DNA from 2 places in the Sphaerisporangium rhizosphaerae genome. Region 2 is predicted to be linked to the other one. Evidence: riboswitches for the same ligand, from Rfam matches in the RefSeq annotation. Region 2 holds a riboswitch; the other holds the start of a gene.

Region 1 (5,796 bases), on a different contig from region 2:
CCGCTCGGCGTCAGATCGGAGATGTTGGTCAGCGCCAGCCGCTTCTGCATCGCGGCGAACGTGGCGGCGTCACGGGTCAGATCCAGCGCGTGGACGTCGGCCCTGGCCTCGATCCGCCGGCTGACGAGGTTCTCGGCCGGCCCCGACAGCACGGTCGCCAGGCTCATCAGCCCCAGAAGCACGCCGACCGCCCTCGGGTCGGCCACCGAGGCGACGCCCGTGCGCCGCCTGAGCGCGGGCAGGGACACCACCAGGTACAGCAGGCAGGCCCCCGCGGCGGCGCCGAGCGCGCCGACCATCGTCCCGTACAGGACGTCCCCGCGCTTGGCGTGCCCCAGCTCGTGCGCGACGACCAGCCTCACCTCACCGGCCGGGGCGCGCAGCAGCGTGTCGTAGACGACGATGCGGCGGGTGGCGCCGAAGCCGGAGACGTAGGCGTTGAGCGCCGTGGTCCGGCGGGAGGCGTCGGCGACCAGCACGTCCTGGACGGGGACGCCGTCGCGGCGGGCCATGGCGACCAGATCGTCGCGCAGCCGCCCGGCGGGCAGCGGCGTGAAGTCGTTGAACAACGGCTCGACGACCAGGGGGTAGACGAACGACGCCGCGACGGTGAGCAGGAACGCCCCGGCCGCGGCGGGCGCCCACCAGCGGCGGGGGGCGCGGCGGGCCAGCCAGACCACCGCGAGCACCATGATCGCGATGATCACGGTCTGGACGGCGAAGCTCTTGAGCCGGTCGGCCGACCACGCGGGCCACTGCTGGGTGGACAGGCCGTAGGCGCGCAGCCGCGTCTCGTACCACATGCCGAGCGGCCACTTGATCGCCAGGCTCACCGCCGAGAGCGCGACGACGCCGAGCAGGGCGCGAGCCCACCACGGGCCCGGGAGCCGTCCCACCAGCCAGGCGCCCACAGGCGTCAGGACCAGCACGCCCGCGACGGCGAGCGTCACGGCCAGCGACAGGTACACCGGCACGTTCACGGCCGCGTCGAAGGCGTCGGCGCGCGCGATCTGCGCCGCGGTGAAGTCGCGCGCGGGATCGGGCGCCACGGCGGGCGCGGAGCCCGGCAGCGGGCGCCACGGCGTGCTCACCGCCACCACGGCGGCCAGCGCCACCCCCAGGCCCACCAGCGCGCCCCCCGCCGCCCGCACCCCGCTCACCGCTCGCTCCGAGCCGGCGCCTGGACCGTCGGATGGGCCCGTGCGGGTGTGCGCGTCCGCGCCGGCGCGTGCCCCGGCGTCGCCCGCCGGGCCGGCCACGCGGCCGGTCTCGTCACTTCGCTCCATGCTCTCCCCTGCGCCGCGCCGCCACCGTGGTCATGCGAGCTCGTCTCGGACGTACTCGCGCCAGGCGGCGGTGAACCGCTCCAGGCTCATGCGGAGCGTGCGGGACAGCGCCGCCCGCACGTCCCCGTGCCTGGACTCACGGTAGAGGCTCACCAGAGCGCGTTCGCCGAAGCGCCCCGCGACATACCGGCAGGCGAGCCAGGCCTCCTCGTACGCCTGGGCCTGCCGCGCGGAGCCGGCGGCGAACGCCTCCGGCCCGGGCAGCCGTTCGGGCGTCCGTCCGGCGCGCACCTCATCGGCCAGTTCGGCCGCGGCCCGGCGTGCCGGGATGCCGGCGTCGAGATAGCCGACGTAGTCCGCGAACCCCTCGACCAGCCATTTGGGCGTGCTCCCGTCGAGCGCCGCCCCGGTGGCGATGTGCGTGATCTCGTGGGCGAGGACGACGTCGCGGCCGGCGGCGGTCAGGCGGGCGAACGACCGCGGCTCCACGATCACCCGGTCGGCGCCCGCCACCGCGGCCAGGCCGTTCACCTGCGCTGGGGCGGCCAGCACGGCCGCCTGCTCGGTCGTGGCGGGAACGGCGATCAGCGGACGCACCGGGCCCACGACGCGGGCGACCAGCCGGCTCGCCCGGTCGGCCCGGCGCGCGAGGTCGGCGAACGCGGCTCCGGGGGCCGCGGCGGCGGCCCCGCTTCCGAGAACGGGCCCGGTCGCGGAGGTTTTCGCAGCCTGCGGGGCCGCGGTTCCAGAAGCCGTGAGGGCTCCAGGGGCGGTGAGGGCACCGGGAGCCGCGACCACGAGGGAGAGGTCGCCGCGGAAGGTCCGCGCGCCGGACCAGATCTCCGGATGCTCGCCGATCAGCGTCCGCGCCCGCCGTCCGAGATCGTCCTCGACGGCGGAGGGCCCCGTCAGCACGGTCAGCACCCCCGCCAGGACGGCCCAGAGCCACACGACGCGCATGCGGGAAATCTACCTGCTCGTCCTTCCCGGCCACATCGGCGTCCCATGGGCGGACTCACATCAGCGTCCCGGCGGCGGCCCCGTATCGCCTTCCAAGCGGTGGACCCGTATCGACGTCCCGGCGGCGGACGTGTCTCGGCTTCCCGGCGGCGGATCCGGTTCGACGTCGCGGCGGCGGACCCGCGGAGGTCGAACTCGCTCCATCCGGCCACGTCGGCCTTGCGGGACGCGGACGTGCGAAGGCCCCGTCCGCTCCGAGGGGGGAGGAGCGGACGGGGCCTTCACGACCGGCGCGAGGGGCATGTGCACCACCCGGAAACGTCTTCGAGGAGCGGGGGCACCTCTCGGAGACGCTCTCCCGGAGGAGTCCCTCGCGCCGATCGGCCTCCGGAACGGCAGATCGTCTTCCGGAACCGCCGGTCAGCTTTCGAACCGCCGGTCAGGATCCGGAACCGCCGGTCGGCTTCCGGAACCGCCGGTCAGGGTCCGGAATCGCCGGCCGGCATCCCGGGACGGCCCGGAAACCGGACCGGCCCATCGTGGGAACCGGGAGCGGATCGGCACGGGCGACCGGCGCACCGGACCCAGCGGAGCCCTGGATGGGCGGGGGTGGTTCCGCGGGTCAAGCGGGGGTCCAGCGCCAACCTGGAGCGGCAGGCGGAGCCCGGCCTGGTCATCCGATCGCTGGATGGCAGCGCCGACGCCGCGACGGTCCCGCCGGTCAGGCGCCGGGGCGGACGGCGCCGACGAAGGACGCCTTCCGGTAGCCCGACAGCTTGTCGATGCGCACCCGCGCGCCGGTGTGCGGCGAGTGGATCATCTTGCCGTGCCCGACGTACATGCCGACGTGGCCGAGTCCGTAGAAGAACATCAGGTCACCCTGCTTGAGGTTCTTCCAGGACACCTTCTTCCGCACCGTGCGGAACTGGCTGGCGGCGATGCGGGGCAGCTTCACGCCGGCCTTGCGCCAGGCGTACAGCATCAGGCCGGAGCAGTCGAAGGCCCCCGGGCCGCTGGCGCCCCAGCGGTAGGGGTCGCCGATCTGCTTCTTCGCCACCGCGACGGCCGTGTGCGCCTTGAGCTGCTGCCGGACGGCCCTGCTCACTTTGGCCTTGCTCTTGGATGTGCGGGAGGTGCTGGATGTGCTCGCCTCGCTCACCGCGGCCGTGCCGGTGGGCTCGGAGGCCCCGGTGATGCTCGGTGTCTCGATCAGCCCGGCCGGGCCGTAGACGGACGGCTCTGAGGGTCCCTGAGCCGGTGCCGCCGTGGCGGCGTCAGCCGCCGTCGCCTGCGTCGCCACGGCTCCCACGGAGGCCGTCATGGTGAGCACCACACCGCCGAGAGAGAAGCGGGCAATGCGCGACAGACGAGGGTTCTGGGTGGTGCTGGACAGGATCGCTCCTTGATTCTTCCACTCACGCCTACCGGGTTAGCTGACGGATTCGGGCATGGAAGTAGCCCTACGACGCCAAGGCGTCGATTCACCCCCTGATCCCGCGTTTAGGATCAATTGGGTCCCCGGTTCCGTGCTCCTTGCCGCACGGATTCGGCAGGTCACCGCCCCTTTGGGGTCCTGGCTCGCGCCTTACTGGGGCGACGGCGACCGCTGGATTGTCATGCGTGGAGCCGGTCGGAAGACCGGCTCCGTTCGCGACGGCATGGCGTGCTCGCCGCGGGCCAGAAGTTACACAGAACCCCAAATCGAGGCAAAGTCGCGACCAAGTCACATAGATCAAATAAGGGGCTTCTTAATCAGGAAACCCCTGCACAACAAGCGCATCCGTTACCCGTATGTGATTCCCCTCACATATCCCGAAACGGCACCTGACGCGAGTCACACAAGTCACATCAGTCACACCCGTTCAGGGATCTTGGAGAGGGAACGGTCCACCTAACCCCGCCCGGCGGACCGGGATTCGCCCCCGCATGTCACGTTCCGCACCCGAGACCCGTTACCCACGACGTCTGTTCCACAACGATCCTTCAGCAACAGTGCTTCCACAATGAGAATTACGCAATATCTGTTGTGCAATGTCCGTTGCTCATGTCAAAGTGGGCGCATGGCCGACGAAGACGTACGCACGATCACCGACTCACGGGTGCTGGCCGCCCTGTCGCATCCCACGAGGCGGCGCCTCATGGACGCGCTGAAGGTCTACGGTCCCTGCACCGCCAGCATGCTGGCCGAGCACACCGGGCAGGCCGTCGCCAACGCCAGCCACCACCTGCGCGTCCTGGCCGGCAGCGAGCTCATCGAGGAGGCCCCAGAGCTCGCCCGCGACCGGCGCGAACGCTGGTGGCGGCTGTCCTCGGCCGAGCTGCGCTGGAGCGAGTCCGACTTCGGCGGCGACCCCGCGACCGCCGCCATCGCCAGCGCGGCGGCGTCCCTCAACCTCGAACACCACGTCAGCATGGTCCGCGCCTGGTACGCCGCGAGCGAGGACGAGCGGGCGGCCTGGCAGGACGCTCCCTTCTCCACCGACAAGTGGCTGCGGCTCACCCCCGACGAGCTGCACGAGTTCGAGGCGCAGTTCCTGGAGCTCCTCAGCCGGTGGGCCACCCGGGAGATCCCCGACGACGGGCGGTCCCGCGAGCCGGTGTTCGTCTTCGCCTTCGGCGTCCCGGGCCGGCCGTGAACGGCCTCACCGCGGCGGCCGCGCCCGCCGCGTCCCGTTCCCGGGGCCGCTGGGGGCTGCTGCGCGACCGCGACTTCCGGCTGCTGTGGGTCGGCGAGACCACCAGCGGCTTCGGCAGCTCTCTCACCTCGGTGGCCCTGCCCCTGGTCGCGATCACCGCGCTCCACGCGACCACGCTCGAGGTCGCTCTGCTCACCGCCGCGGCGTGGGTGCCGTGGGTGATCATCGGCCTGCCCGCCGGAGCCTGGGTCGACCGCCTGCCCCGCAGGCCCGTGATGCTGACCTGCGACGCCGTGTCGTTCCTGCTGTTCCTCAGCATCCCGGTGGCCGCGTGGCAGGGCGTGCTGACCGTCGGCCACCTGCTGGCCGTCGCGCTGCTCACGGGCACCGCCAAGGTGTTCTTCCAGACCTCCTACCAGGTGTACCTCCCCTCGATCGTCGTCCCCGCCGACCTGCCCGAGGGCAACGCCAAGCTCCAGGGCGGCGAGTCGGCCGTCGAAGTGGTGGGCCCGGGAGCCGCCGGTCTGGTCGCCCAGGTGTTCGGCGCGGTCACCGCGCTGCTCGCCGACGCGGCGAGCTTCGTGGTCTCGGCGCTGTGCCTGCTCGGCATCAGGGCCCGCGAGGCCCCGGTGTCGCGCGAGCGGCGGGCCACGACGCTTCGACGCGAGATCGGCGAGGGCCTGCGCTTCGTCGCCCGCGACCCCTACCTGCGGGTGCTCACGGTGTTCGGGGCGGCCAGCAACCTCGGGCTCATGGGATACCAGGCCATCCTGGTCGTCTTCCTGGTGCGCGACGTCGGCGTCGGCCCCGGCGCGGTCGGCGGGCTGATGGCGGTCATGAGCGTCGGCGGCCTGGCGGGCGCGGCGAGCGCCACCTGGGTGTCCAGGCGGCTCGGCAGCGCCCGCGCCATGATC
Region 2 (5,796 bases):
CGCACCAGCGAGGTGCCGAGGACCACCGTGTTCTCGCGGGGCCGGGGGTGGGCGACCACCGGCTGGGAGCGCAGCCAGGCGAAGTCGTGGGTGACCAGCTCGGCCCCGAGCCCGCGCACGGCGTCGGCCAGGGCGGCGGGGACGGGCAGGGCGGTGAAGACGGTGAGCCGTCCGGCCCTCGCCGCGGCGCGCAGGCGGATCCCCGCGGCGACGCCCAGGACCAGGCGGGACGGCTTGGCCGCGGCGCGGGCGCGCAGCAGAGGGGTGGCCAGGCCCGCGGTCAGCAGCTCCAGCAGGCGGATGGTGGCCAGGCCGTCGTCGACGATGACCATGCGGGTGGGGAAGGCCGTCAGCGAGGTGAGCTGCATCCTGCCGGAGAAGGCGTCCCCGAGGACCCAGGCGTCGCGGCGGCCGGGACGGGGCATGCCCTGATCGGCGGCCTGGATGCTCAGCCCGGCCGGCAGTTCCAGCGCGTCCAGCTCGGCGCGGGTGACGCGCAGGCCGGGCAGCCTGCCGCGGGTCACCACGCGGGTGTCCGGCCCGATCAGCCCCGCGTGCCGCGCCTCGACCGCGCACAGCAACTGGAGCGGAGACTCCACCCAGGCGACGGCCGACCCCTGCTCCCGCACGCGGCTTCGACCGTTCCTCTCCACGCCGGGCATTGACACGTTCACGACGCATGCAACCTAGCCCCGCGACCCTACGTAATAGGGAACAGACGATGAACGGCGGCCGACGGCGGCCCGGCCGTTGTCGGATGCGGGCGGCTCCCAGGAGTCACAGGAGCAACGCGGGCCCCACTTGACACAGGAGGCGTCGCAGGCTCCGAGTATCACTGGGCCCGGACGCCCCCGGGAGGCGTGTCCGCGCCCGCGGGGCCCGGATCGGCGGCACCTTACCCGCGTCGCGGCAGGTCAACCGCGCCCGACGCGCATTCTCGCCGGGCCGCGTGCCTGGCTTTGCCATGAGAAGGCCAGAACGGACGAGAGCTTTGTCCCACTTGCATGTGGTTTGTCCGATGTATTACTCTCGGAGGAATCCCGGCACGGGAGACCGCTTCTCTGAGCGACCCGCCCGTGCCGTCGATATCGCCCGGCGCGGCCGGTCCTCTGCGGAGAGACCCCTCTCCCACCGTCACGCGCCTCCGTCGAGTCCGCGCCCACGCGGAGCCGGGGACCCACCTTCTTGGGGTGAATCAGGCGCGCCCGCCCACGGACGCGCCCGTAGGACGAACCTTCACGTCCGAACCCGTCAGCTAACCCGGTAGGCGGCAGGAAGAAGGAGTCTCAGCTTGTCCATGTTCGTCACGACCGTACATCGGCTTCTGGATGCCCCGAAGAACCAGTTGAAGGCCGTCGCGTTCGGCGGGCTCGTGCTCGCCCAGGTTGTCACCGGCACCGCCCTTGCGGCGAACGCCGACTCCTCTCCCCAGGCCGACGCCGCCTCTCCCAAGAGCGGCATCGTCGCCGTCGCGCGGCAGGAGGCGGCGAAGGCGGGGCTGCCGTCCCGGCAGGTCTCCGCCGAGCAGTTGCTGGCACTGGCCGAGAAGCAGGTCGGCATCAGCGAGAACGGCAGCGGCGGCGGCACCAAGTTCCACGCCTGGTACATGAGCTCCCCGCGCGCCAGGGAGACCGTGGCGCGCGACAGCGGCACGATCGCCGACTACGCCGACGCCGCCTGGTGCGACATGTTCGTCTCCTGGGTGGGCGCGCAGATGGGCCTGCAGGACACCGTCGGCGCCGACGCCTACACCGTCGCCCACGCCAAGTGGTTCGCCGCGCGGGACCGCTGGGGCACCACGCCCAAGCCCGGCGCGGTCGTGTTCTTCTCCTTCAACGGCGACAAGAGCATCGACGGCATCGAGCACGTCGGCTTCGTCATCAAGGACAACGGCGACGGCACCATCCGCACCGTCGAGGGCAACACCGACGGCGGCAGGGTCGAGATCCGCACCAGGCCGGCCTCGCAGATCGTCGGATACGGCTACCCCGGCTACGCCGCCTGACCTCGGCGGCCCGCCGCCCTCGTTCCACCTTTCCGCGGCGTCCCGCCCGCCTCCCCGCGAAGGACGCCTCCCGGCGCCGCACGGCCGGCCCACTCCCCCGGCCGCGCGGCGCCGGCGCTCGTTCCCATCGCTCCGGCGGGCCGGCCGGAACGCCGCGCAGCCCGCGCGCCGCGCCCCCAGGACCTCGGCGGAGCCCGCGCGCGGTGGCCAGGGAGCCCGGCGAAGCCCGTGCGCCGTGGCGCATGGATGATTTGCGCCCGACTGTGCCGAAGCGGTGGGAGCGCTCCCAATGCTGCGAAAGGGCCTTATGGGGGCTACTCTACGGTTTTCTCAGCGCTAACCGCCCCAGGAGTAACAGTTAGGTTTCGGCATATTGACGCCAGCATTGCCCGTCGGGGACCCTTCGTGGGAGCGCTCCCAAATATCGCTCGCAGGCTCACCCCCGCGAGATCACGACTGAGGGATCCAGCCATCGTGGGCCCGACTGTCGGGGCCGGCCCTCGATGCACCTCCCAAAGATCGGGCAACCACCTGAGAGGGGTCCGGAATGATGAACAATATGCGCCGCGGGAAGACACTCGCGGTCGCATCGGTGATGACGGTCGCACTCGGCATCACCGCCGCGTGCAGCTCCGGCGGGGACGGCGGGAACACCAGCACCGGTGGCTCGTCCTCGGCCGCGGCCGAGAAGATCACCCTTACGCTGCAGACCTTCGGCGGCGGGACCAACTTCGGCTACAAGGCCGCGGTCGCCAAGTGGAACAGCGATCACCCCAACGTTCAGGTGAAGTACAACAACCTCACCGACAGCTTTGAGAACGTCTACTGGCCGCAGATGCTGCAGTGGCTGCAGTCGGGCACCGGCGCCGGCGACGTCGTCGGCATCGACGAGGGCGGCATGGGTCTGGCCAAGGCCCGTCCCCAGTTCTTCACCGACCTCGGCCAGTACGGCCTGCAGAGCCGCCAGGCCGACTTCCCCGCCTGGAAGTGGGAGAACGGCATCAACACCGAGGGCAAGCTGTTCGCCCTCGGCACCGACGTCGGCGGCATGAGCATCTGCTACCGCTCCGACCTGTTCAAGCAGGCCGGGCTTCCCACCGACCGCGACGAGGTCGGCAAGCTGTGGAGCGGCGGCTGGGAGGACTTCATCAAGGCCGGCCAGCAGTTCCAGTCCAAGGTCAAGGACGCCAAGTTCGTCGACAGCATCAACACCATCTACAACGTGGTGCTGGCGCAGGAGGCCGCCAAGAACGGCAACGTCACCTACTTCGACAAGAACCAGCAGCTCATCGTGGACAAGAACCCGGCCGTCAAGTCCGCGTTCGACCTCGCCACGAAGATCAGCCAGGACGGCCTGACCGCCAAGCTGCAGAACTTCACCGACGGCTGGAACACCGGCTTCGTCAAGTCGCAGTTCGCGACCCTGGGCTGCCCCGGCTGGATGCTCGGCGTGGTCTCGGGCAACGCCGGTGACAAGTTCAAGGGCAAGTGGGACGTCGCGACCGTGCCCGGCGGCGGCGGCAACTGGGGCGGCTCCTGGCTCGCGGTGCCCAAGCAGTCCAAGCACCCGAAGGAGGCCGCCGAGCTGGCCAGCTACCTGACCAGCCCCGACGCCCAGCTCATGGCGTTCAAGGAGGGCGGCAACCTGCCCAGCACCATCCCGGCGCAGGACAACCCCGAGCTCCAGAGCGTGAACAACGAGTACTTCAACAACGCGCCCATCGGCAAGATCTTCGGGCCGTCCATCAAGTCGCTTCAGCCGATCTTCCTCGGTGAGAAGCACGCGCAGGTCAAGCGCGAGGTGGAGCAGGTCCTCAACGGCATGGAGCAGGGCTCGGTGCCCGTGGCCCAGGCCTGGCAGAAGTTCGTCGAGGCGGGCCAGAAGGCGGCGGGCTGATCCTCCCCGGTCCTCACCGGTTCGCCGGGGCTCACCGCCCCGGCGAACCGGTGACCTGCCGTAGTGAGCGGCGTGGCGGTGGTGGAACCCACCACCGCCTACGCCCCGCGAGGCACTCGTCCAGTCGTACCGATGCCGAGCTTGGTTATCGCTTGGTAGCGGGCACACGATCGACCGTTACCGACGAGAAGAAGGAGAATGGGGCTCCTCCCCGTGGCCGCCGGCCAGGGAGCGCCCCGGAAATCCGATGAGCGTCAACCTCCACACGCAGCGGGCGGATCCGGCGCCTCCGCCGCCCCGGCCGGGACGCCACCAGGCGCGCTCCCGCCGCAGTATCTGGTCGCAGTTCGACATCAAGGCGACCCCGTACTTCCTGATCTCCCCGTACTTCCTGCTCTTCGCGATCTTCGGTCTGTTCCCCCTGGTGTTCACCCTGTGGGTGTCGCTCCAGGACTACGGACTGGCCGGCGGAGACGCCTCCTTCACCGGCCTGGCGAACTACACCAAGCTCCTGGCGGACGAGGACTTCTGGAACGCGGTGATCAACACCGTCGGCATCTTCGTCCTCGCCACGGTGCCACAGCTCGTCCTCGCGCTCATGCTCGCCAACGCGCTCAACAAGCGCCTTCGCGGCCGGCTGTTCTTCCGGCTGGGCGTCCTGGTGCCGCTGGTGACCTCGGTCGTCGCCGTCGCCATCGTGTTCACCCAGCTCTACGGCCGCGACTTCGGCCTGTTCAACTGGCTGCTCGGCTTCGTGGGCGTCGACCAGCACATCGACTGGCAGAGCGCCAAGTGGTCGTCCTGGACCGCCATCGCCACCATGGTCGACTGGCGCTGGACCGGCTACAACGCGATCATCTACCTCGCGGGCATGCAGACCATCCCCCGCGACCTGTACGAGGCGGCGTCCATCGACGGGGCCTCCCCGCGCCGCCAGTTCTGGCAGATCACCCTGCCGATGATCCGCCCGACGATCATCTTCACCGTGTTCGTCTCGACGATCGGCGGGCTCACCCTGTTCGCCGAGCCGGTGATGTTCGCCAGCAACCGGATGGACGGCGGGGCCACCGGCCAGTTCCAGACGATCGCCATGTACATCGTCGAGCAGGGCTTCCGGAACTTCAACTACGGCTACGCCGCCGCGGCCGCCTGGCTGCTGTTCCTGCTGATCCTCCTCGGCGTCGGGATCAACTACACGTTCGTCCGCCGGATCGGAGGCAGCAAGTGACCGCGATCACGCAGGTCAGGCCGGCGCAGAGGGGCAAGGCGCGCAGCAAGCGGGACCCGTTCCGCGCCACCCCCCTGACGAAGATCGCCCTGGGCTTCACCGTCCTGCTGTCGATCTTCCCGATCTACTGGATGATCATCATCGCGTCGCGGACCAACTCCGACGCGGTGGAGGTGCCCCCGCCGCTGCTCCCCGGCGGCAACCTCGGCGCCAACATCCAGCGCGTGCTCGAGACCGAGGACGCGCACTTCATCACGGGTCTGGTGAACTCGCTGATCGTCACCTCGACGGTGACGCTCTCCGTCGTGCTCATCTCGACGTTCGCGGGATTCGCCTTCGCCAGACTCCACTTCCGCGGCCGCAACCTGCTGCTCGGCTCCATCCTCATCACGATGATGGTGCCGCTCCAGCAAATGGGCATCGTCCCGCTCTACCAGCTCATGGTGACCCTCGGCTGGACGGGCACGCTCAAGGCCGTCATCCTGCCCTACCTGCTCAACGGCTTCGGCGTCTTCATGATGACGCAGTACACCGATCAGGCCGTGCCCGAGGAGCTGGTCGAGGCGGCGCGGGTGGACGGCGCGTCCACCATGCGCATCTGGTGGAACGTGATCCTGCCCGCCGTCCGGCCCGGCATGGCCGTGCTGGCGCTGCAGACCTTCATGC

Evidence for each region. Region 2 has a riboswitch for cyclic di-AMP ahead of ACFQSB_RS13475 (CHAP domain-containing protein). Riboswitches for the same ligand answer to the same signal wherever they lie in the genome.
Region 1: another riboswitch for cyclic di-AMP. It lies ahead of ACFQSB_RS11935 (C40 family peptidase); the one in region 2 lies ahead of ACFQSB_RS13475 (CHAP domain-containing protein).

Annotation. Positions count from the first base shown of each region.
Region 1 covers NZ_JBHTCG010000006.1:257,663-263,458, reverse strand. Annotated here, with positions in the region: gene ACFQSB_RS11945 (M48 family metallopeptidase) at 1-1,286, opposite strand, end outside; gene ACFQSB_RS11940 (gluzincin family metallopeptidase) at 1,317-2,246, opposite strand; gene ACFQSB_RS11935 (C40 family peptidase) at 2,968-3,567, opposite strand; cyclic di-AMP (ydaO/yuaA leader) riboswitch at 3,650-3,808, opposite strand; gene ACFQSB_RS11930 (ArsR/SmtB family transcription factor) at 4,307-4,882, shown strand; gene ACFQSB_RS11925 (MFS transporter) at 4,879-5,796, shown strand, end outside.
Region 2 covers NZ_JBHTCG010000007.1:275,455-281,250, reverse strand. Annotated here, with positions in the region: gene ACFQSB_RS13480 (hypothetical protein) at 1-629, opposite strand, end outside; cyclic di-AMP (ydaO/yuaA leader) riboswitch at 1,136-1,285, shown strand; gene ACFQSB_RS13475 (CHAP domain-containing protein) at 1,298-2,005, shown strand; gene ACFQSB_RS13470 (ABC transporter substrate-binding protein) at 2,565-3,902, shown strand; gene ACFQSB_RS13465 (carbohydrate ABC transporter permease) at 4,150-5,130, shown strand; gene ACFQSB_RS13460 (carbohydrate ABC transporter permease) at 5,127-5,796, shown strand, end outside.